DNA from 2 places in the Agrococcus sp. ARC_14 genome. Region 2 is predicted to be linked to the other one. Evidence: predicted binding sites of a transcription regulator. Region 2 holds the regulator's gene; the other holds the start of a gene.
What was found. Region 2 encodes HrcA, which represses chaperone genes, less so after heat shock. Its sites were predicted from a motif close to TTNGCACTCGNNNNNNNCGAGTGCNAA; they were not measured.
Positions count from the first base shown of each region.

Region 1: a site for HrcA is predicted at 4,994-5,020, ahead of groES (co-chaperone GroES). Genes of this name have one in related genera too.

Region 1 covers NZ_JAKUDO010000002.1:337,455-345,165, forward strand. Annotated here, with positions in the region: gene tsaD (tRNA (adenosine(37)-N6)-threonylcarbamoyltransferase complex transferase subunit TsaD) at 1-802, shown strand, start outside; gene MKD51_RS14920 (DUF4190 domain-containing protein) at 920-1,294, shown strand; gene MKD51_RS14925 (DUF4190 domain-containing protein) at 1,468-2,448, shown strand; gene MKD51_RS14930 (3-hydroxyisobutyryl-CoA hydrolase) at 2,635-3,717, shown strand; gene MKD51_RS14935 (class I SAM-dependent methyltransferase) at 3,745-4,926, opposite strand; gene groES (co-chaperone GroES) at 5,094-5,390, shown strand; gene rarD (EamA family transporter RarD) at 5,459-6,370, shown strand; gene MKD51_RS14950 (ABC transporter substrate-binding protein) at 6,537-7,711, shown strand, end outside.
Region 2 covers NZ_JAKUDO010000001.1:1,680,253-1,687,963, reverse strand. Annotated here, with positions in the region: gene MKD51_RS08340 (PhoH family protein) at 1-91, opposite strand, end outside; gene MKD51_RS08335 (histidine triad nucleotide-binding protein) at 126-470, opposite strand; gene dnaJ (molecular chaperone DnaJ) at 515-1,603, opposite strand; gene hrcA (heat-inducible transcriptional repressor HrcA) at 1,604-2,617, opposite strand; gene MKD51_RS08320 (DUF4870 domain-containing protein) at 2,795-3,700, shown strand; gene hemW (radical SAM family heme chaperone HemW) at 3,702-4,907, opposite strand; gene MKD51_RS08310 (DUF1990 domain-containing protein) at 4,910-5,548, opposite strand; gene lepA (translation elongation factor 4) at 5,579-7,429, opposite strand; gene rpsT (30S ribosomal protein S20) at 7,661-7,711, shown strand, end outside.

The DNA.
Region 1 (7,711 bases), on a different contig from region 2:
CGCGGGTGCGCTGATGGTCGGCATCGGCGCCGCGAAGGGGCTCGCGACCGCGCGCGATCTGCCGCTCTATGGCGTGAACCACCTCGTCGGGCACGTCGCCGCCGACGTGCTCTCGGGGGAGCCGCTCGAGCTGCCCACGATCGCGCTGCTGGTCTCGGGCGGCCACACCTCGCTGCTGCTCGTGCGCGACCTCGCCGGCGACGTCGAGCTGCTGGGCGAGACCATCGACGACGCCGCGGGCGAGGCCTTCGACAAGACTGCCCGGCTGCTGGGGCTCAGCTACCCGGGCGGCCCCTCGATCGATGCCGCCGCGGTGGGCGGCGACCCTGCGGCGATCGCCTTCCCGCGCGGGCTCACTGCGCCCAAGGATCGAGAGCGGCACCGCTGGAACTTCTCCTTCTCCGGGCTCAAGACCTCGGTCGCCCGCCACGTCGAGCGCTCGGACGCCACGGGGGAGGCGCTGCCCATCGCCGACGTCGCGGCCAGCTTCCGCGAGGCGGTCGTCGACGTGCTGGTGTCGAAGGCGCTCGACGCGTGCGAGAGCCATGGCATCCCGCGGCTGCTGCTCGGCGGCGGCGTGGTCGCCAACCTTCGCCTGCGCGAGGTCGCGGCAGAGCGCTGCGCCGCGGCAGGCGTCACCCTCCGCATCCCGCCGCTCGAGCTCTGCACCGACAACGGCGCCATGATCGCCGCGGTCGGCGCGATGCTCGTCGCACGCGGCGAGGCACCCAGCCCGCTGGGGTTCGCCGCGGTGTCGACGCTCGAGGCCGACGTCGTGCAGGTCACGTCATCCGAGCGGTGACGTCACACACATGGTGAAGCGGATGCCCAGGTCGGCCTGGCAGGATCGAGACAGCATCGAGCGCCACGGCCATTGCCGGCTCGGCTCCGATGCCAACGACTTCGGAGGAGGCACGGCATGAGCGCGACCGCATGGCCCCAGCAGGGCTGGAGCGCGCAGCCGCCCGCTGGACCACCTGCTCCGCCGCAGCCGCAGGTGTGGAGCGTGCCGACGCATCCGGGTCCCAAGACCAACCTGCTGGCGATCCTCGCCATCGCTGCTGCGGCTGCCGGGTCCACGGTCTTCCTGGGTCTCGGCTCCATCGCCGCGATCGTGCTCGGTGCCATCGCGCTGGCACAGATGAAGCGCACCGGCGACGACGGCAGGCTGCTGGCGATCTGGTCGATCGTGCTCGGCGCCATCACGCTCGTGGCGCTCATCGCGGCGACGGTGCTCGGTGTGGCGACGATGGTCGCGTTCGTGCAGCAGATGCCGGAGCTGCAGGTCCCGTAGGGCGCGCCGGTCGGGATCCGAACGGATCTCAGACTTGGCGCGCCACCGGGTCCGCGGCCCGAGACGGGCCACGGCGCTGGGGTCGCGCTGAGATCCGAACGGATCTCAGACTTTGAGCTCCACCGCGCGATACTGTTGTGCCCGCGCACTTGCGCACCGCAAGGAGGTTCCCCGTGAGCGACCAGTTCCCGCCGGCCGACGACCGTTTCCGTCGGCCCGACCAGCCCGAGCAGGACGGCGCCGCCGCACAGCCCGGTCAGCCTGCTGCGAGCGCGCAGCCCGCCACCGACTTCGGCCAGCAGCCAGAGCAGACGCCGTCGTTCGGCCAGCCCGCAGACGCGCCCGCCGCGTCCTTCGGCGACCAGAGCCAGCAGGCGCCCGCATATGGGCAGCCCGCGCAGGAGACGCCGTCCTACGGTCAGGCTCCCGCGCAGGAGTCCCAGACCTACGGCCAGCCCGCCGCGCAGCAGGACGCCGCGCCCTCCTACGGCCAGCAGCCGTACGGTCAGGCCGCGCCCGCTCAGGACACGTCCTACGGCCAGCAGTCCGATGCGTCGCAGCAGTCGTATGGCCAGCAGCCCGACTCGTCGCAGCAGTCGTACGGCCAGCAGTCCACCGGCCAGAGCGCCCCGGGCTACGGTGCGAACGCACCGTCGTACGGCCAGCAGCAGTACGGCCAGAGCGCGCCCGCGCAGTCCTACGGCCAGCAGCCGGCCTACGGCCAGGCGAGCGCACCTGCAGAGGTCGGCTACGGCCAGCAGCAGCCCGCGTACGGCCAGCAGCAGGCCGCGTACGGCCAGCAGCCGGCATACGGCCAGCAGACGTCCTACGCCGACGCGAACGCTGCCGCGGGCTACGGCCAGCAGGCGTCCTCCGCGCTGCCTGGTGAGAAGAAGTTCAAGGGCATCACCATCGCCGCGCTCATCTTCAGCGGCCTGGGCCTGCTGTTCACCTTCGTCAGCGGCTTGGGCACGCTGCCCGCCATCGTCGGAGCGATCCTCGGCTTCATCGCGATGAAGAAGAACCCCGCGGCGAAGCCGTGGCCGCTCATCGCCGCGATCGCGGGCATCGTCTTCGCGATCGCCTCGCTGGTCGTGTTCATCGTGCTCGCGGTGCAGTGGGCGAACTACTTCACGGCGCTCAGCCAGCTCTAGCGCGCAGGCGCTTGCGGCCCCGGCTCGCGTGCATCGTTCCCCAGAGCTCTGGAGACGAGCAGCACGCGGCCGGGGCTTCTTCGCGCCGGCTGCAGCCCGACGACGCCGTGCTCCGCGTCGGCACATCTTCGAGGGGAACAACGAGACCATGAGCCAGATCGTCGGACGCAGCAGGGTGGGGGATCGATGGACGACCTGACCGCAGGCACGGCCCCGGCAGCGCCAGAGGTCCTCGTCGAGCAGCGCGGCCGACTCGGAGTGCTGACCCTGAACCGCCCGAAGGCGATCAACGCGCTCACGCACGGCATGGTGCGTGAGATAGGGCGCATGCTCGACGCGTGGGAGGGAGACGCCGCTGTGCAGGCCGTGCTCATCACGGGCGCTGGCGACCGCGGACTCTGCGCAGGCGGCGACCTCGTGGCGCTCTACCGCGACGCGCTCGACGGCGATGGCACGGCATCCGCCGTGTTCTGGGCCGACGAGTACCGCATGAACGCCCGCCTCGCGCGCTACCCGAAGCCCGTGGTCGCGATCCAGGACGGGCTCGTGCTCGGCGGGGGCATCGGCGTCTCGGCGCACTGCTCCCACCGAGTCGTCACGGAGCGCAGCCGGCTCGGCCTGCCGGAGGTGGGCATCGGGTTCGTGCCCGACGTGGGCGGCACGTGGCTCCTCTCGCGGGCGCCCGGCCAGCTGGGCGTCGCCGCAGCGCTCTCCGGGCGGATGATCGGGGCCGCGGATGCCATCGCGCTCGGGCTGTCGGACGCGTTCGTGCCCTCGGACCGGCTGGATGGCTTGCTCTCAGCGCTTGAGGTCGATGAGCCCACGGCTGCCATCGCCGCCGTCGCGGGAGCGGCCCCCGCGGGCGAGCTCGTCGCAGGCAGCGCGTGGATCGACGCGGTGTTCGCCGGCGACGACGCCGCGGCCATCGTCGAGCGGCTGGCCGCTGCAGGCGAGCCCGCCGCGAAGCTCGCCGCGGCGGTCGGTGCCGCCTCGCCCGTCGCCGTCTCCGTGGCGCTCGCGGCCCTGCGCCGCGCTCGCGCGCTGCCGACGCTCGAGGCCGCGCTCGTGCAGGAGTTCCGGGTGTCGATGCATGCGCTCTCGACGTCGGACTTCAGCGAGGGCGTGCGCGCGCAGGTGATCGACAAGGACCGCCAGCCGCGCTGGCAGCCGGCCTCCCTCGCCGAGGTGACGCAGGAATCCGTCGACGCCTACTTCGCCGAGCCGGAGGCGGGCGACCTCGACCTCGTAGCGGAGGAGCAGCAGCGCTGACACCGGCTGCGTCCTGCAGCCGCGCGCCTACACCCGGTCAGCCAGGATCGCTCGGTGCCGCCCGCCCACGCGCGTCACGAAGAGCGTGGCGCGCTCCGGGCCGGCGAGCTTCAGCCGCTTCCTCAATGTCGCCGGGTCGATGTCGGCGCCGCGCTTCTTGATCTCGAGCTCGCCGATGCCGAGTGCGCGCAGCCGCTTGGCAATGCCGCGCTCGTCGAGCGGCAGCGTCTCGCGCACCCTGAACGCCTGCGCGAGCGGCGTCGCGATCTGCCGCGCGCCGCTCAGATAGGCGATCCCCTCGCTGATCGCCGTCGCCTCCAGCTGCTCGGCGAGCGCGCCGATGAGCTCGGCCCTGATCACGGCCCCGGCGGGCTCGTAGAGGAACGCGGCGAGCTCGCCCTGCTCGGGGTGCGAGGCCTCGCCGGTGAGCTCGGCCGCACCGCCGTCCGCCAGCACGAGCGCGCTGCGCGCGACGCCCTGCCGGGCAAGCCTCCCCGTCCACACCACGGCCTCGACGGTCTCGAGCCCATCCGTCACCCACTGGTGCTCGGCGCCCGCAGGCAGCAGCGCGCGGTCGATGCCGGGTGCGAGCTTGATGCCGGCCGGCTGCTCGGCAGCTCGTGCGAAGACGGCGTCGAGCGCCGGTGACCAGTCGCCCGGGTCGCTCAGGCGCTTGCGCTCGTCTCGGCGGGCGGGGTCGAACCAGAGGGCTTCCACGTCGACGGGGGTCTCGAGGGCGTCGCCGTGCACGACGGATGCGTCCCACGCGGCGAGGTTGTACGTCGCGATCGCGGCGGTCACCTCGTCGCGCTCGACCGCGGTGACCGCGAGCCCGAGGGTGGCGAAGGCGAGCGAGTCGGCACCGATGCCGCACCCCAGGTCGGCCACCGAGACGATGCCGGCCTGCCGCATCCGCCCCGCGTGGTGCGCGGCGACGCGCAGCCGGGTGGCCTGCTCGAGCCCGGCCTCGGTGAAGAGCATCCCGCGCGCGAACTCGCCGAACTTCGCCTGCGCGCGGCGTCGCAGCCGCGCCTGCGTCAGCACGGCGGCGACGAGGCGCGGATCGTGCCCCTCCGCCCGCAGCCGGGTGACCTCGCGGACGACGTCGGTGCGATCGCCGATGCCCGCCCCGTCTGCGCCCGCCTCCGTGCGCTCGAGCAGCGTGAGCCCTTCGGTCGACAGCAGCAGTCGCAGCTCCTCGGCTTCCATGGCTCCAGTCTCGACCATCGCGCGAGATCGCGGTTGCGCCGAGCACGCGTGCGCCCACCGCGAACGGCTGGCACTCATGTTGACCGAGTGCCAATCGAGCGCCTAGGCTTGGGCTGTTGTCCGGCAGGTCCGGACGAACCCCAAAGTCTGACTAGAAAGAGGCAACCGTGTCGGTTTCCATCAAGCCGCTTGAGGATCGCATCGTCATCCAGCAGGTCGAGGCTGAGACGACCACTGCAAGCGGTCTCGTCATCCCTGACACCGCCAAGGAGAAGCCCCAGGAGGGCGAGGTCGTGGCGGTCGGCCCCGGCCGCATCGACGACAACGGCAACCGCGTCCCCATGGACGTCGCCGTCGGCGACCGCGTGCTCTACTCGAAGTACGGCGGCACCGAGATCAAGTACGGCGTCGACGAGTACCTGGTGCTCTCGGCGCGCGACGTGCTCGCCATCGTCGAGCGCTGACGCTCCGCTACTGACGCATCGGCGGCTCCCCTTCGGGGGAGCCGCCTTCGCATCTTCCTGGAGGGTCGATGGGGCAGCACGCGAAGGCAGGCCTCGGCTACGCGCTGTTCGCGTACTTCTGCTGGGGCCTCGTTCCCATCTACCTGCAGCTGACGAAGGGCATCGACGGGTTCGAGCTCATCGGCTGGCGGGTGGTCTCCTCCGTCATCGTCGCCTTCGCACTCGTGGCGATGACCCGCGGATGGGCGCGCATGCGGCAGGTGCTGCGCAGCCGCCGCGACACCTGGACCCTGGTGATCGCCGGCCACGCCGTGCTCATCAACTGGACGGCCTTCGTGATCGGCGTGCTGTCCGACCGGGTGCTCGAGACGAGCCTCGGCTACTTCCTCAACCCGCTCGTGAGCGTGGTCCTGGCTGTCGTCTTCCTCGGTGAGCGGCTGCGGCCGCTGCAGTGGGTCGCGGTCGCCCTCGGCGCGATCGGCGTCGGCGTCATGATCGTCGGCTACGGCGAGGTGCCATGGATCGGGCTCATCGTCGCCTTCTCCTTCGGCACCTACGGCCTCATCAAGAAGCGCGTCGGCGGTTCGGTGGATGCGCTGTCGGGCTTCACGATCGAGACCACGGCCGTGCTGCCTGCATCGATGGTGATGCTGGGCATCGCCATCACGGCCAACGGCCTGACGGTGGACGCGACCGGCCTCACCGGCATCCTCGGCACCGCGGGCTTCGGCATCGTCACCGCCGTCCCGCTGCTGGCGTTCGCGGCCGCCACCCGGCGCATCCCCCTCACCTGGGTCGCCTTCACGCAGTACCTCGCGCCCATCATGACGTTCCTGTTCGGCGCCTTCGTGATGCACGAGCCCATGCCGCTCGAGCGCTGGATCGGCTTCGCGTTCGTCTGGGCATCGGTGCTGCTGGTCTCGCTCGACCTCGTGGGTCGGCAGCTGCGGCGACCGCGGCCGATCCCGCCGTCGGCCTGAGCGGCCGGGTCGCTCAGCGCTGGCGCAGGTTTGTCGCATCCGGTCTGCGTTTGCACCAAGACCGTTACAAGGTCGTGACGCAGAACGGCTGAAAAGCGTGCATTGCTCGCCTACTGTTGCACCAACACCTGCGTCAGCGGGTGGTTCCATGCAACCGAGGAGCACCATGCAGTCCTTCCTTCGCACCAAGGGGAACAGCCCCCGCCGGTTCGCAGCGCTCGGCGCGGCGACCGCGGGCGTGCTGCTGCTCGCCGCCTGTGCAGGCGGCGGCACCCCAGCACCGTCCGGATCCGCCGGGCCCGACGAGGCGGAGGTCGACACCGACCTCGTCATCGGCACGATCCTGCCCCAGACCGGCAACCTCGCCTTCCTCGGCCCGCCCGAGTTCGCGGCCGTCGACCTTGCGGTGGCGGATCTGCAGGAGGCCGGCCTCGACTACGAGGTCTCGGTCAACCACCAGGACTCCGGTGACACGACGACCGACATCGCCACGCAGTCCACGGGCGTGCTCGTGCAGGCCGGCGCCGACGTCATCATCGGCGCAGCGTCCTCGGGCGTCTCGTTCACGTTCATCGACCAGGTGATCGACGCGGGCATCGTGCAGATCTCGCCGGCGAACACCTCGCCCGACTTCACCGACTACGAGGACGACGGGTTCTACTGGCGCACCGCGCCGTCCGACGTCATCCAGGGTCGCGTGCTGGGCAACCTGATGGTCGCCAACGGCGCAGCATCGGTGGGCTTCATCACGATCAACGACCCGTACGGCACAGGGCTCGAGGCGAATGCGACCGCAGCGGTCGAGGCTGCGGGCGGCACCGTCACCGGCAGCGTCCTCTACAACCCGGGCGACACGAACTTCTCGTCGCAGGTCGCAGAGATCCTCGCCGGTGAGCCCGACGTGATCGGCATCCTCGCCTTCGAGGAGACGGCGCAGATCGTGCCCGAGCTCGTCACGAACGGCTTCCCGGCCTCCGGCATGTACTTCGTCGACGGCAACCTCTCCAACGGGTACAACTTCCCCGAGGGCACGCTCGAGGGCGCGTTCGGCACGCTGCCGGGCAACCCGGCCGACGACACCTTCCGCGAGCGCCTGCTCGAGGTCGACCCGGCGCTCGAGGACTTCTCGTACGGCCCCGAGTCGTACGACGCGGTCATCATGGCTGGCCTCGCGGCCGTCCAGGGCGGCAGCGCTGACTCGGTGACGATCCGCGACAACCTGCTCGAGGTCTCGACGAACGGCACGAAGTGCACCGTTCTCGCCGACTGCCTCGAGCTGCTCGCGAACGACGAGGACATCGACTACGACGGTGTCTCTGGCCCGATCGAGTTCGACGAGAA
Region 2 (7,711 bases):
CCAGGTTGCCCCGCACCGCCACCTGCACGGCCGGATGCTCATGCTCGAGGCGCGTGAGCAGTCTGTCCTGCGGCCCCAGCAGCCGCACCATCTCGATGCCGTCGATCTCGATCGACTGCGTTTCGTCAGGCAAGCGAACCCTCTCCAAGCGTTCCCGCGAGCACGTGGGCGTGCGCGTGGAACACGGTCTGTCCGGCGAGCTCGCCGGTGTTGAACACGAGGCGGAAGTCGCCCTCGGCGCGCTCTCGCGCGATCGCCTGTGCCGCCTGCACCATCTCTGCGAGCAGCTCGGGATCGCCGGCGGCCAGCTCGACGACGTCGCGGTAGCTGGCCGTCTTCGGCACCACCAGCACGTGCATCGGCGCCTGCGGATGGATGTCGGTGAACGCGATGATGCGATCGTTCTCGAGCACGATCTCCGCAGGGATCTCGCGCGCGACGATCTTCTCGAACAGTGTGGTCTCAGCCATGCGGCCAGCCTACCTTCGCGCTTCGAGCCGGGAGCAGTGGGGCATCAGAGGTGGAAGCGGTCACGCATCTTGGCGAAGAGGCCCTGCTTGAACTGCGCCAGCTGCGGCCCTGGCGCCTTCGTGCGCTCGCGCAGCTCGCGCAGCAGCTCCTCGGTGCGGCGGTCGGTCTTCGTCGGCGTCAGCACCTGCACGCCGAGCTTGAGGTCGCCGCGGCCGGGGCCGCGCAGGCGCGTGACGCCGCGGTCGCCGACGGTGATGACGTCACCCGACTGCGTGCCGGCGCGCACCTCGACCTCGACGGGACCGTCGATGCCCTCCACCGTCGCGCGCGTGCCGAGCGCCGCATCCGGCATCGACACCTCGACGGTGCCGAGCAGGTCGTCGCCGTCGCGGCTGAAGATGTCGTGATGACGCACGTTGACCTCGAGGTAGAGCGTGCCGGCGGGGCCACCGCCCTCGCCCACCTCGCCCTGACCCGGCAGCTGGATGCGCAGACCCGTGTCGACGCCCGCGGGAATGTCGACGGGAATGGTGCGCTCCGCGCGCACGCGGCCGTGGCCGGCGCAGGTCTGGCACGGCTGCGGGATGACGGAGCCGTAGCCCTGGCAGACCGTGCACGGCTGGCTGGTGACGACGTTGCCGAGCAGCGAGCGGACCTGCCGCTGCACGTGGCCGGAGCCGCCGCACTGCGTGCAGCGCTCGGGGCTCGTGCCCGGCGCGGTCGCAGCGCCGGAGCACGTCTCGCACAGCACGGCGGTCTGCACGCGCAGCTCGCGGTGCACGCCGAAGACCACGTCGGCCAGGTCGAGGTCGACGCGCAGCAGGCTGTCCTGCCCGGGCTGCCTGCGCGAGCGCGGACCGCTCGATCGGCCGCCGCCGCCGAAGAACTGCTCGAAGATGTCGCCGAAGCCGAACGAGCTCGCCCCTGTGGTCGGGCCGCGGTCGTACTCGGCACGCGACTGCGGGTCGCCGAGCACGTCGTACGCGTGCGTGACGTCCTTGAAGCTCTCCGCCGCGTCGTCGCCCGGGTTGACGTCCGGGTGCAGCTGGCGGGCCAACCTGCGGTAGGCCTTCTTGATCTCGTCCTGACCGGCGTCGCGCGCGACGCCGAGGGTCTCGTAATGGTCTGTCACTCAGTCCTCACTCAGCAGCCGCGTGAGGTAGCGCGCCACTGCGCGCACCGCGGCCATGTTTCCTGCGTAGTCCATCCTGGTCGGGCCCAGCACCCCGATGTGGCCCTCAGAGCCACCCGTGCTGTAGGTCGAGGCCACCACAGCGGTCTCGCCGAGCGGCCCGGTGAGCTCGCGCCCGATACGGGTGGCGACCTCGCTCTCGACACCCATCTCGTCGAAGAGCCGCAGCAGCGTCACCTGCTCCTCGATGGCGTCCAGCACGGGTGTCACCGTGCCCTGGAAGTCTCGCTCCTCGCGCACGAGGTGCGAGGCGCCGGCCATCACGATGCGGTTGCCGCCGCCCACTTGCAGCATCTCGCTCAGCGCGTGCGCGACCGCACCGGTCGCCGCCCGGAGCACGGTGGGGGCGGATGCGGTGACAGCCGTGAGGCGCAGGATGGCCTCTGCGGGCGCGAGCTCGGCGATGGTCTCGGTGAACGCCCGCCCGAGGGCGGTCGCCTGCTCGGGATCGATGCGCTGCTGCGCGTCGACGACGCGCTGCTCGACCCTGCCCGTGTCGAGGATCAGCACCGCCAGCAGTCGGTGCTCGACGACGGCAATGAGCTCGACGCGACGCACGAGCGCATGGCGGCGGATCGGCACCTGCACGAGCGCCACCTGGTTCGTGAGCTGCGAGAGCAGCCGCGCGGTGCGATCGAGCACGTCCTCGCGATCGAGGGACTCGTCGAGGAAGCGCGTGATCGCGATGCGCTGCACATGCGTGAGCGGCTGCATGCGCTGCAGCCGGTCGACGAAGACACGGTAGCCCTTGTCGGTCGGCACGCGCCCAGAGGACGTGTGGGGAGCCGCGATGAGCTCCTCCTCCTCCAGCAGCGCCATGTCGTTGCGGATGGTCGCGGCTGAGACGCCGAACGCATGGCGCTCGACGATCGACTTGGAGCCGACGGGCTCGCGGAGCGCGACGTAGTCCTGCACGATCGCGCGGAGCACGTCGAGGCCACGATCCGAGACCATCCGTGCTCCTCTCCGCTGCGGGCCAGGGCTCACCCCGCGCCCTGGCACTCTCCACTGCTGACTGCCAATCCTATCGCGCGGCGCGCACTTCTCATCCGACGCACAGCCGATCAGGCGCACAATGGCTCCAGCGCACCGGCCCAGCGTTGCGCGCCGACCATTCACGAAAGGCACGCCATGTCCGATCCGAACGCCCCCCGCGCGGAGGGCAACGATCCCGCCGAGCAGCCCGTCGACGGCTTCGCCGTCACCGACGAGCAGCACGCAGCGCCCAGCGCTCCGGCCGCTCCTGGTCTCGGCGAGCCCGCGCAGTCCTTCTCCTCCCCTGCTGCCGACCCCGCGCCGCAGGAGCCCAGCCAGCCCGCCTTCGGCGCAGCCGAGCCGAGCCAGGACTGGCAGCACGGCCAGCAGCAGCCCGCAGCAGGGCAGCCCGGCGACTTCGGCCAGCCGGCCCAGCCGACTCCGCCCTATGGCGGCAGCGCACCCGCCGCCGGGCAGCAGGGCAGCGCGCCCGCCTACGGCCAGCCGCAGCAGGGTCAGCCCGGCCAGCCCACCGGCGCACCGCAGTACGGCGCACCGCAGCAGGGCCAGCCGCCCTACGGCCAGCCCGACCAGCCGCACCAGGGCCAGCCGCACCTGGGGCAGCCGCAGTACGGCGCTCCCGGCCAGCCGCAGTACGGCGCTCCGGGTCAGCCGCAGTACGCGGCATCGGCTCCGATGGCCCCGGTCGACGAGAAGAACGCCGGCATGTGGGGGCACCTCTCCGGCCTGTCGACGATCGTCACGGGCGGCTACGGCGGCTGGATCGGCCCGCTGATCGTCTTCCTGATCTACAAGGACCGCAGCGCGTTCGCGAAGCAGGAGTCGAAGGAGGCGCTGAACTTCGGCATCTTCATGACGATCCTGACCGTCGGCATGATCGTGCTCGGCACGATCCTGAGCTTCGTGGGCATCGGCTTCATCCTGCTGGCGCTGTGGTGGCTCCCGGGCCTGCTGCAGGTGATCTTCTCGATCATCGGCGCCGTGCGGGTGAACAACGGTGGCTCGTACCGCTACCCGTTCAACTGGCGCATGATCAGCTGATTCACGGCAGCAGCCGACGCACCACCGCGTCGGCCAAGAGCCGCCCTCGCAGCGTCGGGACCACCCGCCCGGCGAGGGCGGCTCTTCCGTCTGCCAGGCCCTCGGCGACGAGCCCCGCGACGGCGTGGCGGCCCTCGGCCTCGAGCACGTCGAGCGGCAGCCCGTCGGCGATGCGCGACTCGAGCAGCACGCGCTCGACGCGGCGGGTCTCGTCGTCCAGCACCTCGCGCGCGAGCGCCGGCGACGTGCCGGCCAGTAGCCGGTCGCGGTAGGCGGCCGGATGCTTGACGTTCCACCAGCGCACGCCGCCGACGTGGCTGTGGGCGCCAGGGCCGAACCCCCACCAGTCGTGGCCGCGCCAATAGGCCAGGTTGTGACGCGCCGTGCGCCCGCCGCGGGCCCAGTTGGACACCTCGTACCAGGTGTAGCCCGCGCGGCCGAGCGTCGCATCCGCCGCCTCGTACATCGCGGCCTGCAGGTCGTCGTCGGGTGCGATGAGCTCACCACGGCGTATGCGGCGGGCGAGGGCCGTGCCGTCCTCGACGATGAGTGCGTAGGCGGAGATGTGATCTGGGTCCATCGCGACGGCCGCGTCGAGCGAGCGCTGCCAGTCGTCGAGCGACTCCCCCGGCGCGCCGTAGATGAGGTCGATGCTGACCTCGAGGCCTGCGTCGCGCGCCCACGCGACGACCTGCGGCACGCGCTCCGGGTCGTGCGTGCGGTCGAGGGCGGCGAGCACGTGCGGCACCGCCGACTGCATGCCGAAGGAGACGCGCGTGATGCCGCCCGCCTTGAGCTGCGCGAGGCCTGCAGCATCGATCGAATCGGGGTTGGCCTCGGTGGTGACCTCCGCGCCCTCGGCCAGGCCGAAGGCATCCGTCACGCCCTGGAGCATCGTGACCAGATCGACCGCCGGCAGCAGCGTGGGGGTGCCGCCGCCGAAGAAGACGGTCTGCATGGGGCGCAGCGGACCGAGCTCCGACAGCACGTCGCGCGCGAGGACGATCTCGGCGGCGACGTCGGAGTGGTAGCCCGCCCTGGTCGCGCCCCGCAGCTCGTCCGCGGTGTAGGTGTTGAAGTCGCAGTAGCCGCAGCGCACCGAGCAGAACGGCACGTGGATGTACGCGCCGAAGGGCGCGGCGACCGCGGTGTCGGCGGGCAGGCGTCCGTCCGTCGGCCCGGTCTCGCCCTCAGGCAGCTTGCCCACGGTCAGCGCACGTCGATGGACCGCAGCACATCCATGTAGCGCTCGTGGTACCTGTGGCGGGTGGCCTTGGCGACGGGCGCGCCGACCTTGACCCACCACTTGGCGTTGCGCACGATGGCGCGGAAGTGCAGGAAGACCGTCTCGTCCTCGGCGATCTCGATCGTGAAGCGCTCCTCGCCGGCCTCGGGGTGGCCGTCGAGCGTGCCGAGGATGACGCCGTGGCTGTTCGCCTCGTCCTCGACCGCGATCACGCGCATGGGCGCGTGGATCTGCAGACCGACGAGGCGGATGCGCTGGTCGACGGAGTCGCCGGGCTGCAGGAACGGCTCGCCGTCTGGCCCGAAGTCCTGCTGCGGCTCGATGCTGGCGGCGCGAGTCGCGTCGGTGCCGTCGAAGCCGACCGGGCGGTAGGTGCTGCCGCTCTCGGTGCCGACCACGTCGACCTCGATGCCGGCGAGGCGCTGGATCTTCCAGGTGCGCAGCGCGGCGACGGCGGCGTCGTAGCGCGGGCGGCCGTGGCCGATGCGGCTGCGCAGCTGCACGACCTCGAAGCCCTTCGGCGGGAAGCGGTGGAAGTCGAAGTGCGACGTGGCGCCGACCGCGCCGTAGTTCGTCGCGCGATCGCGGATGGGCTTGCTCACTGGGTCGTCTCCCTCACTGGGCTGCCGTGCTCACTTGGCATCCTTCTTCGTCTCTCCGCTCGAGAGGGCAGCGATGAAAGCCTCCTGGGGGACCTCGACGCGGCCGACCATCTTCATGCGCTTCTTGCCCTCCTTCTGCTTCTCGAGCAGCTTGCGCTTGCGGGTGATGTCGCCGCCGTAGCACTTGGCGAGCACGTCCTTGCGGATCGCGCGGATCGTCTCCCTGGCGATGATGCGTGCGCCGACGGCGGCCTGGATCGGCACCTCGAACTGCTGCCTCGGGATGAGCTCCCGCAGCTTGCCGACCATGAGCACGCCGTACGAGTAGGCCTTGTCGCGGTGCACGATGGCGCTGAAGGCATCCACCTGCTCGCCCTGCAGCAGGATGTCGACCTTGACGAGGTCGCCCTCCTCCTCGCCGTCGACCTCGTAGTCGAGCGAGGCGTAGCCCTGCGTCTTCGACTTCAGGTGGTCGAAGAAGTCGAAGACGATCTCGCCCAGCGGCAGCCGGTAGCGCAGCTCGACGCGATCCTCCGAGAGATACTCCATGCCGTTGAGCGTGCCGCGTCGCGACTGGCAGAGTTCCATGATCGCGCCCACGTAATCCTTGGGCGCCAGGATCGTCGCGCGCACCATCGGCTCGACGACCGAGCTGATCTTGCCCTCGGGGAACTCGCTCGGGTTGGTGACCGTGTGCACCGCGCGATCCTCGCTGTGCACCTGGTAGATGACGCTCGGGGCGGTGGCGATCAGGTCGAGGTCAAACTCGCGACGCAGTCGCTCCGTGATGATCTCGAGGTGCAGCAGGCCGAGGAAGCCGCAGCGGAATCCGAAGCCGAGGGCGACGGAGGTCTCGGGCTCGTAGACGAGCGCGGCGTCGGAGAGCTTGAGCTTGTCGAGCGCCTCGCGCAGCACCGGGTAGTCGCCGCCGTCGAGCGGGTAGATGCCGGAGAAGACCATGGGCTTCGGCTCGGCGTAGCCCTTGAGCGCCACGGTGGCAGGTGTGCGAGCGGTCGTGACGGTGTCGCCGACCTTCGACTGGCGCACATCCTTCACGCCGGTGATGAGGTAGCCGACCTCGCCGACCGCGAGCCCCTTCGAGGGCTTGGGCTCGGGGCTCGAGACGCCGATCTCGAGCAGCTCGTGCTTGGTGCCGGTCGACATCATCTGGATCTGCTCGCGCGGGCCGAGCCGGCCGTCGATCATGCGCACGTAGGTGACGACGCCGCGGTAGGAGTCGTAGACGGAGTCGAAGATCATCGCGCGGGCGGGGCCGTCGACAGTGCCGCTGGGTGCCGGGACGGATCCCACGACGCGGTCAAGCAGCTCGGCGACGCCCTCGCCGGTCTTGCCGCTCACCCGCAGCACGTCTGCCGGGTCGCCGCCGATGAGGCCTGCGATCTCTGCCGCGTACTTCTCCGGGTCTGCGGCGGGCAGGTCGATCTTGTTGAGCACCGGGATGATCTCGAGGTCGTTCTCCATCGCCAGGTAGAGGTTGGCGAGGGTCTGCGCCTCGATGCCCTGCGCCGCGTCGACCAGCAGGATCGCGCCCTCGCAGGCGGCGAGCGAGCGGCTCACCTCGTAGGTGAAGTCGACGTGCCCGGGAGTGTCGATCATGTTGAGGGCGAAGGTCTTGCCGTCGAGCTCCCACGGCATGCGCACGGCCTGCGACTTGATCGTGATGCCGCGCTCGCGCTCGATGTCCATGCGGTCGAGATACTGCGCACGCATGGAGCGGTCGTCGACGACGCCGGTCAGCTGCAGCATCCGGTCGGCGAGGGTCGACTTGCCATGGTCGATGTGCGCGATGATGCAGAAGTTGCGAATCTGCGCCGGATCGGTCGCGGCAGGCTCGAGGGCCTTGGTCGCTCGGGGGCTCACGGGTCCTTCTCGTCGGGAAGCTCAGTGGTGCCGCTGGATGGTGCAGTGCGGAAGGTCCTATTCTTCCACAGCGGATGCGGTCACTCGCGTTGCGAGCGGCGGGCGCGCGCTGGTAGCATCGTTCGTTGGCTTCCCCTGCTTCTGCGCGCCCCACGCGCGAGGGCGGGTTGCGGCGGGCTCTGGCGAGCACTAGCCGCCGCCGAACACTCATCGATCAGGACAGGACACCACGTGGCGAACATCAAGTCGCAGATCAAGCGCATTCTCACCAACCAGAAGGCG